Regions from separate parts of the Desulfosarcina variabilis str. Montpellier genome, predicted to be linked through region 2. Evidence: riboswitches for the same ligand, from Rfam matches in the RefSeq annotation. Region 2 holds a riboswitch; each other region holds the start of a gene.
The links. Region 2 has a riboswitch for cobalamin ahead of Dvar_RS24170 (sirohydrochlorin cobaltochelatase). Riboswitches for the same ligand answer to the same signal wherever they lie in the genome.

Region 1: linked by a shared signal. The riboswitch ahead of Dvar_RS31610 (helix-turn-helix domain-containing protein) and the one ahead of Dvar_RS24170 (sirohydrochlorin cobaltochelatase) in region 2 are both predicted to bind cobalamin.
Region 3: linked by a shared signal. The riboswitch ahead of Dvar_RS37300 (TonB-dependent receptor) and the one ahead of Dvar_RS24170 (sirohydrochlorin cobaltochelatase) in region 2 are both predicted to bind cobalamin.

Annotation. Positions count from the first base shown of each region.
Region 1 covers NZ_CP159846.1:6,983,188-6,986,339, reverse strand. The annotation lists gene Dvar_RS31620 (trimethylamine methyltransferase family protein) at 1-815, shown strand, start outside; gene Dvar_RS31615 (cupin domain-containing protein) at 1,163-1,543, shown strand; cobalamin riboswitch at 1,622-1,836, shown strand; gene Dvar_RS31610 (helix-turn-helix domain-containing protein) at 1,954-2,865, shown strand; gene Dvar_RS31605 (TonB-dependent receptor) at 2,892-3,152, opposite strand, start outside.
Region 2 covers NZ_CP159846.1:5,340,823-5,343,974, reverse strand. The annotation lists gene Dvar_RS24175 (hypothetical protein) at 1-265, shown strand, start outside; gene Dvar_RS24170 (sirohydrochlorin cobaltochelatase) at 893-1,777, opposite strand; cobalamin riboswitch at 1,901-2,091, opposite strand; gene Dvar_RS24165 (AbrB/MazE/SpoVT family DNA-binding domain-containing protein) at 2,388-2,771, shown strand; gene Dvar_RS24160 (SDR family oxidoreductase) at 3,148-3,152, opposite strand, start outside.
Region 3 covers NZ_CP159846.1:8,250,309-8,253,460, forward strand. The annotation lists gene Dvar_RS37295 (ABC transporter substrate-binding protein) at 1-290, opposite strand, end outside; cobalamin riboswitch at 1,063-1,296, shown strand; partial or broken gene Dvar_RS37300 (TonB-dependent receptor) at 1,596-3,152, shown strand, end outside.

The sequences.
Region 1 (3,152 bases), 1.6 Mb from region 2:
GTGTTCTGATTCCCAAGCAGGAAGTCAAGGTCATGGACGTTTTGGTGGCCCATTGCCAGAAGCCCCTTTATGTGGCCGCGGTTACCGACGCCGGCATTGCGCGCACCGAGGAAATTCACAACCAACGCGGGAACATCACCGTTCAGTTCTCGCTGATCAACAGCCCGCTGAATGTGATGCCGGAGATGGAAAGGCCTTTTTTGTCCTGTGTGCGCAAAGGACTTCCCATTTATGTGTCCACCATGCCAATGGCCGGGCTATCGGCCCCTTATTCCATGTCCGGGCTGTTGACGCTGACCCACGCCGAAGCGCTGTTTGGACTGACCCTGACGCAGCTGGTAAACCCCGGTATCACCTGCGTGCATTCGGGGCTCCCGTCCATTGCCAATCTGCAGAAAAACTACGCGGTCGATCTGGGGCTGATTTCCCACAATGTGGCTAACCTGCTGATGAGCGCCATCTGCCGCAAGCTGGATTTGCCGTCCATCCACAGCGCATGTACCACCAATGAGGATTCTCCCGGCATACGCGCCGAACAGGACGCGGTGAACGGGTACGCCCTCATGAAAAAATACGGCTTCCACCAGATGCGGCACGCCTTTGGATTTTTAAAGGAACTGGTGTCGTTCTCCATCACCAAACTCGAGCGCCACATTGAATTGTGCGAGGAGACCGGACCCGATCAATCACCGGAGGTTCGGATCGAGCCTTATGATCCGGAAGGTTTCGACGCCATAATGAGAAACGGAAGCCGGCCAAACTACATGAACGATGACCATACCCTAAAAAATCCCGGCAAGGTATTTGTCGTTTAAGCTCGCCGTAAAACGAACCACATCATTGCCATTGACAAGGATGCCTATGCGCCGATTTTTCCAAATCCCACTTTGGCGCCAAGGGCGATCTTTTTGGAATCATGCCCCATTTGAGCAAGTTCTTATCCTCTCAGGCTGTCGTTAAAATTGTTGATTCCACAAAAGACAATGGGTATATGGGCAAACAACTGTTGGCGGTACCTGAGTTGAAAGTCAAGCACATTGTTGTTCGAAGCGGTCGGTTGTAATGTGAGTGGGAGAACCTGTGAACCCCTAAATGATTGCCAAAAAACGCTTTTTGTTGTATTCGATGCGCCATTCATCTATTGCAAATTAATGAGATAATTATGTCGTCAACTATTTTCAAGGTCAACCCGAACGGCGAATTTTATTTTGCCGAAGGATGTTATATTCTCGAGCTGTACAACATACCGGATGATCCCGACGCCTCCATTGCTCGGGCGCGGATTACCCCCGGCATGGCGACCCAGCTACATCGTCTGCATGGTATCACCGAGCGTTATACCATTCTCGAAGGCGGCGGTCTGGTTGAGATAGATGGGCTTCCAGCACAGCCAGTCGGCCCCGGGGATATGGTGATGGTGACTCCTGCGAGTTCCCAGAAAATTACCAACACCGGAGACACGGATCTTGTTTTTTTGGTTGTGTGTACCCCGCGATTCGTTCTCGAAGCTTACGAAGAAATTGATTCCGAGCCGATGCTTTAACCACAGCCCCGGTCCGGGTGTCATTCGATCTTATTATCTTGACAGATTGGTTTTCATTCAATAAACCATCGCCTAACATATGAAAGATGAATCATCGGTGTCCGATGGGACTTGATAGGGAATTCCGTGAGAATCGGGAACGGATCCGCCGCTGTAACACTCATGCTTTCGATCATTTACAGAAGGCGAACCTTGGGCAAGTGTTGGCCACTGTTCATTTTTAAAAAAAGTGAATGGGAAGGTTGTCCAAGGTGAGTGAAGTCAGAAGACCTGCCATGATTCACATGGCAAAACCTATCGGAAACTATATCGTTTTGCCGGATTACAATTGATCTGTACGGGATTGAAAACGGCATCCCGGGTCCACATTGGGCCCGGGATTTTTGTTTTGTCCGATCGGGGGGCACACGATGATTACGAAAAACTTTACTCAGCCTGAAGCTGCAGCTTTTCCCGGAACACGTTTTGACTGGCGCTTGAAAAATGATGCTGGAGAAGGGTATATCCGGCGCCGGCGACTGGATGACGATTTTTTTTTAACCCAGAGCTATTTATGCTCACCCCAGCCCTTTCGTTCCCGTTTTGAACCGCCAACCCATTCCACGGCCTTTGTTTTTATGCTCCGCGGCAGCACGCGCATCCGCATTGCCGGCTGCCCTTCCTGGGTGGAAATGCATGCCGGTGAGGTGTGTGCGTATGTTGATGGCGGTGACCTGATTCGGCGGGAGACACCAGCCCATCAAACCATGGAAGCCCTGGTCGTCAGAGTCGGTGATGAGCGGCTGGCCAGTATCTGCAGCGACCTGGATCTTGCCCTGCCCAATGGACTCAGGCGCGGACATGTGCCCCTGATTCGCGGCAATTCACCGTCAACAAGTGTGATTCTTGAGAAAATCCACCACAACCGGATGAACAGTGCCACCGAGTGCCTGCTGGCCCAGGCCCATGCCATCGATCTGATCTGCGACATTTTTCTCGATCGAAACGCTGCGATTGGCACCAGAGAAAACGATCGGGTGCGCGAGCTGGCGGCGTACATTGCATCGGACATCGGTCGCGATTTCAACCTTTCCAGCCTGGCCAGGATGGCGGGCGTAAATCGTACCAAACTCAACCGCCTGTTTAAAAAGGTGCATGGCTGCACCGTGTTCGAATATATTCGCCGGGAGCGGCTGCGCCGGGCAAGCCAGTGGTTGTGCCAGACAGACATGCCCATCACCGACATCGCTCATGCGGCCGGCTTCTGCTCCTCCAGCCATTTTTGTCACTGTTTCCACCAAGTCTATGGAAAGCCGCCCAGGGATTTTCGCTCGTGCGCTTGAAAAAAAGCATCGGCTGCGCAAGCGGTCTAAAAACGCACATTCAAACCAAAGATCGCATTGAACCCCGGCAATGGATAGAGAGATTCATCACCGGGATTACCGCTGCCGCTGCCAACCGCATCTTCACCAAAAACATTGTTGGCCACAAGGTACAATTCGGCTGCGCCGATCTGTTTTGCGTATCTTGCATTGAGAATCCAAAACCCATCTTCTTCGGTGGTATTGGCATAGTTGAAATACCGCTTTCCCGTATACACGGGATTCAGGGAAATATCGCCCAACATCTC
Region 2 (3,152 bases):
CATTTTAATTCAGCATTTTATCCAATTCAGTGGTATTGCTTTGGATGCCACCATCTACCTTACGGCCAAGCGAGAGGTTTTTAAAACATTTTACGCGAAGCTGAAGAATTTTGACTTTCACGCCAGCGGACAACGAACTGATCCCTATGTCGGTGTTACCAGCCCAATTGTAAATAATGACGTCAATAATTTGAAAAGCATCCGCAGTTGGCTGGATTTGATTGCGGATATTAGAAATACTAACACGATAAACAACGCCCATTGAAATTGGATCAACGAGAAAAAAAGCGGATCCTATCTATTGTGTTTAACCTTAAGTTGAGTAAAAAAACGATTCGATGCATTTGCCCGCGATGCGGTCAATACCATCTCGTGCATATGCTGTGGACCGGACGGGGGACTCCGCGAAAGTATTGCCCGACTTGTAAACCACTGGTCGGGCTTTACGATGAAGCATCGTTATATGAAGTTGGAGGCCGGGATTCAATCCACATCAGGAGAAAAGGGAATCAGTTCCAAGACGATTAAGACGCAAACAAATGATAAAACGATAGGAGAACTGTCCTGGGATTTCAGGGTGCAGGAAAAAAATAATTACACCAGATTGCGCCGGATTTGCGTCCGTCTACAAGGCGCATCTGCCGGTGCATATTTAGAATCTGTGCCGGTGGATGGAACGCCGTAGACGGGCGCAAGGACAAGCAAAATGGAGCAATTATTTTTTTTCTGCGCCCTCAGTCACCGGCCACCATTGATTGAATGGTGTCCAGTGACTGAAGGATGGCAGGGAAAATTGCTTCTTTTCCAGATAGAGACGGAACGCTCTTTTTCAACTACTGTGTCAATAGGAAACAGACAACAAAAAATCGGACTGGAAAGACTTTTCAGGAAATTACTTGAAATGATTTAATGGCCCGCCAACATGATCCACCCAGATATCGATGAAGTCATCATACTCTGCCGTTCCCTTGAGGATGGTCTCACATTTGAAACCGGCTTTGGTTAAAACTGATTTCCAGGAATCATCCTCAGCACCGGCCATGTCGTTTTTGGCATGATCACCGGCAACGGACATCAATGGCATGAGGTACACTTTTTTTATCTTATTTTGCTTCAATAAATCGGAGATCAAATCAATGCCGGGATAGCCTTCCACGGTACCGACGAAAATGTTTGGGTCCTTGAGTTGCAGCTGGAACATCAAGGCCGCGTAAAAAGCGTTGGACGGGTGATGGGTGCCATGTCCCATCAGTACTACTGCTTCTTTGGCTTTGCGGTTTTTGGGAATGCTTTTAAAAATGGCATCCACGGTGCGTTGCATGTCTTCCTGGGTGGCCATTAGCGGATAACCAAGGATGACTCGCTGGAAAGCACCCATTTGCTTGAATGCACCCACGGTGCGGCGTAAATCGTGATATTCTTCTCCCGCGATGGTGTGCAGGGATTGAACCGCCACATGGGTGAATTTCTCATCCTTCATTTTGGCCAGGGCGACTGCCGGGGAGTCCAAATGCTTGCCTTGTTTGGCCAGTTTCTCACGGATAATATGCGATGTATAGGCCCAATAGACGGGAATGCCAGGATAAGCCGCCTTGACCTTCTTGTCGATGTTGTCGAATGATATCTGGGCGGATGCTTCGCTGGATCCGAACGCCACAAGAAGGATGCCTACCTTTTTCTGAGCATTTCCTCCATGGTCAGCCGAAGCATATCCCGTTACGGAAAACACGAACAACATCAACGCCGTCATCATCAAAAACCACTTCACTGTTTTCACAACGTTACCTCCTTTGAATTGTGTATCAATAAAAAACCCTTCACGCGTTTCATCATCGCGGGAAGGGCTGCACCCAGCTTTGCTTGACCCCTGTATCAATAGCCACCGGCCCAAAATATCGTGGGCGTGGCTGACGGCAAAACCAGGTATTCTGACTTACGGATCAATCTACTTTCCGCGCCTTCCCGCCTCGTCCAATTCGGCAGTGGCTGATTGCGGATTTCGTCCCCGAACACAGCGGCGGGACCGTCCCCGATTCTAACGGGGTTTCCTGTTGCGTATGTCTTACATGCGCTTTGCCTTCGTCTTTTTTAGCAGACCAAAGCGCAAAGTCAATGGCTTTTGGATCCGGCTGCAGGGTGCCCGCATGTGGAATCTCTTTTCTAATTTTTTTTTGAATGCGATTATGATGAATGTCAAATGTCCAATGAAAAATGCCAAATAGTGGTATGCTGTCTACTTTTAATCGATGCGATCCTTTATTTTATGTTTCGCTAACACTATCGCGCTTGAAACAATGATCGAAATGAATTATTATTACTTCAATTGTTTCATACCTATCGCATAGTGCAAATTTCAATCAGTAAATAAAATAAACGAGGTGTTTGACGTGCAAAAGAAACTGGTAGAGCATAATGCTCTGGTTCAGGCTGTTGAAATGGGATTGCCGAAATTTGAGATTATGGAAAAGTTTGGTATTAAAAGCCCGGGGGCTCTAAAGATTGCGTATTTTGATGCTTTGGTTGCTTTAGATAAAATTAAGAATATAAAGAAGGGACGCAAGTCGGAAAAGGTTGATAATAAAATACGCATCAATAGCCGGGGCAGTATCGTCATCCCCAAAAAATTGGTTGAGACGCTTGAATTGGGCAATTCGGATACTTTTGAAGTCCTGAAAGATGGTAATGGAATATTGCTGAAAAAGGTAAAAAAAAGGGCGAAAACGATTCTCAGAAAAGCAGCGGGTCATTCCGCAATTGTATCCTTGAAATAGAACTTAAATGTAGGTCTATCTCCGTTCTATAGACAAAATAATAGTAACTTTTTCCAACCAATTCGTCTCACAAGACGGCCATTTGTTTGTGGAAAATATCATGGTTCCCCGGAAGATATAAAAAGGCATTTCAAAATAGCTGATAAATGATTTGAGTTCGTTCCACTGCGTAAATCGTTCTGCTTCGTTTTTTGTGTATCCTTCGATCAAGCCACCAACTGAAATGAAAAATTCAGGCCTCAGAGGATTGAGTTTGTGGGCCGCGTCAGGAAAAACGTCTGGCCGATGCCTTCCTGTTGATTAAAAATGGTTAAGGATCGGAAATTTTATAAATTGACCAAAATTGCTTGTTCTTGCGCCCGTCTTCGGTGTTGCATCAAT
Region 3 (3,152 bases), 2.9 Mb from region 2:
CCTTTTCTCAAAGAAAACACATAGGTTTTCCCATCTTGCGATACCGTCCACGACTCGGCCAGACAAGGCACGGGATTGCACCCCGCATCCAGGTTAACCAATGTCTCATAGATCAGTGCTGCCGGCTCCCACATGCCGTATGGGGAATAATCACTGGTGCGGGTGGCATCACGGCCTGTTGCGATTGTAAGAATATCAGAATCTGTTTCTCCTGTGTCTTTGTCTTGGAAAGTCAGAATCAAACCCCACACCAGTAGAAGAATCACAGCAACAACACCAAGCTTTTTCATCAGCATCACCTTCAACGCCGCTTCAGTGGATACACGTTTTCCCAAAACAAAAACGGGGCTTTTATATCTCCAGTCAGCAGATATAAAAGCCCCGTTTTAGGCCTCTTGTGTTTATGTGTTTTACACGCTCCCTGTGTAAAACAAACTATTCGGCAGGTCTTCTGGCTATCCCGCCTTTACAACGGCCTTCCCATGACCCGATCCGGGCAACAGTGGCGTTTTAGAGCCTGTTTGACAAATCCGTCTAAGGCCCGCTAACGGCGTTGGAAAGTGTCTCAAAATGCTCACATATACCATATATGCTCCGCTTTCGAGCCACTTTCCGCCTTGTTATCGGGCCTGATCCGGACTTCTCAAACAGGCTCTTAGAGGTGATAAGCCAGCGGGTTCGACAACCCACTGAAGGTCGATCCAGGGCCTATTGGTTTTATTCCCTGGCCGAACGCAAGCCTACCACCTGATATTGTAAAGGTTCCCTCGTTCAAAGGGTCGGAATTACAGCGACGGGTCCGCTTCCGATTTTCACGGAATTCCCTATTATGCGCCGCAGCGCACCGAACATCAAAGATAGCATTAGTTGTACAAATGCTCTCAATTGTCAAGAGCCTTTGCGAAGCAAAATGACAGTATGGCGTTAAAATTCTCAATTTGGAAAAACGACAAATACGTCTTCTCGGTACTGACCGATCTTTTTTGCTTGACAATTAAAAAACAATTTTCTATTGAGCTAATGCTCAATTTTTAAGTAGTGTTCGTCTGTAAGATACAAACAAACGCATTACCAATCATGGGTGTCCGTTTAGGACATAATAGGGAATCCCGTGAGAAACGGGAGCGGACCCGCCGCTGTAACACAACCGCTTTGATTCTATCAAAGCGAGCTTTCCGGCCACTTTGGTCACTGTTCGATACAGATCGAATGGGAAGACCGCCGAGAAGGTAGATCCTTTATTTCAAAAAGGATCGATGTGAAGCCAGAAGACCTGCCCATAGATTGACTGCAATCGCTTCCGGGAGATGGAGCACATTGCAGTAAACAGTTATGCCATAAGGGATTGAACACGGAATCCCCGTTTCCAGCAATGGAAGCGGGGATTTTTTTATTTGCTGACTTTCAACGCGCTTTGAACAACCCGCATTCTGCAACGTTGTAGCTAAAATCCACCACCAATTGTCCTATGAAAAAGGAGGTTCAAGTTGAAAAAAGCTGTTAAGATGATGTTGTTTATCGCTGTGGTCTTATCCCTGTCGACGCCCCGGATCAGTTTGGCAGAAAAAGCAGAGGATGTGGTTGAAATTGAAGAAATGACGGTAACGGCACCTAAAGAAAAAGAAAACAAAGGCGTCACGCTTAAGCCAAGATCCACAACAATCAATGTTGAAGAGTTCAAGACGCCGGGCACTTCGCAAAATGTGGTCGATGTTCTAAAAACCCGAGCAATAATCGATTTCAGGGGCGGAAGTGATTTATTTCTGGAAAGAGATCCTATCTACATGAGGGGGTTCGATGGCAAACGGTTTAGTGTCGCCGTTGACGGATTATCTCTTCAAACGGCCCACCATGGAAATGACGATGTGGACTACAACCAACTTTCATTACCACTGATAGAAAGTATTGAAATCATTCCGGGGCCTCATTCGGCGCTCTATTCGGGCAATAGCATTGGAGGCGTGATCAACATAAAAACACTAGGACCAAAGCGATACGAGACCGTAAAGCCGGATGTTAAGGCAGCCGCCAGTTACAAATCTTATAATACCCAGAACTACAGTTTTGAGCTCAACGGTGGCGCGGGCTCATTTGTTTATGACTTCTGGTACCAGAAATATCATACTGATGGATATCTCAGGAATCATGAGGCGGATTTGGACATCGTAAGCGGTCGTCTCGGCTATCTGCTTCCATCTGATGGATATATTTATTTAACCGCCACACACGGCAATTCGGACTATGAAGAATACGTGATCAATGACCCTTCAAGAAGTGACTATGACGCCGGGTATCCAGTCACACCATCAGTGTGGCGGTCGTATGAAGCCTGGCAGAACCCGGCCATGAACAAAGAAGACGATTCTTTTCGACTGGATTACAATCAACCGACGCCTTTTGGGCTCTGGTCATTGGGAGCGTATTACCACCAACAGCATCATACCGGCGAAAAATGGGATTATATCGACGCAGATGATGAGTCCCAAGGAATTGAAAGAGTATCATCCAGAGATGAAAAATGGAGAGAGTGGGGAGGAAGAATCCAGGATGAGATACAGCTTTTTGAAGATCATCTCATAACGTTTGGTTATGACATGAACAATCTATATAGAAACCTCGGGCTGGCATCCTGGGACCGGCCTGAATCCCGCGGAAAATATCAGAAAATCATCGCGCTGTCCGGATTATATATTCAAGATAAATGGCAAATCTTTCCACGCCTTTCCGCCATGCCAGGGTTGAGATATGAGATGGTTGAAATTAACTGGAGGAATTGGAACGAGAAGGCCCAGGAATACAGGAACCCTGAGGTCCAGAAGGATTTTGTCGCAAAGGACTATGATCAGGTGGTACCGAAATTTTTTGCCACCTATGAACTCGATGATCTTTCTGATGCGTTAAGGGACACATCCATATCCGCTGGTGTCAGCAAGATATGGACGCCGATATCCTATTGCATCGTCTGAACCGGGGGCGTGGGGGTCGAGGTCGATCCCGAACATGGCGTTGGCTATGATTTCATCCTTTCAAGAAGAATTTGGCAAGACATCAACATCAAGGTCGATTTTTTCCACTATGAAATAAAAGACTATGTGGTATCGCGTAACTATAGCAAATATGGGGGTACACCTCCCATCTATGGCAATACTCGG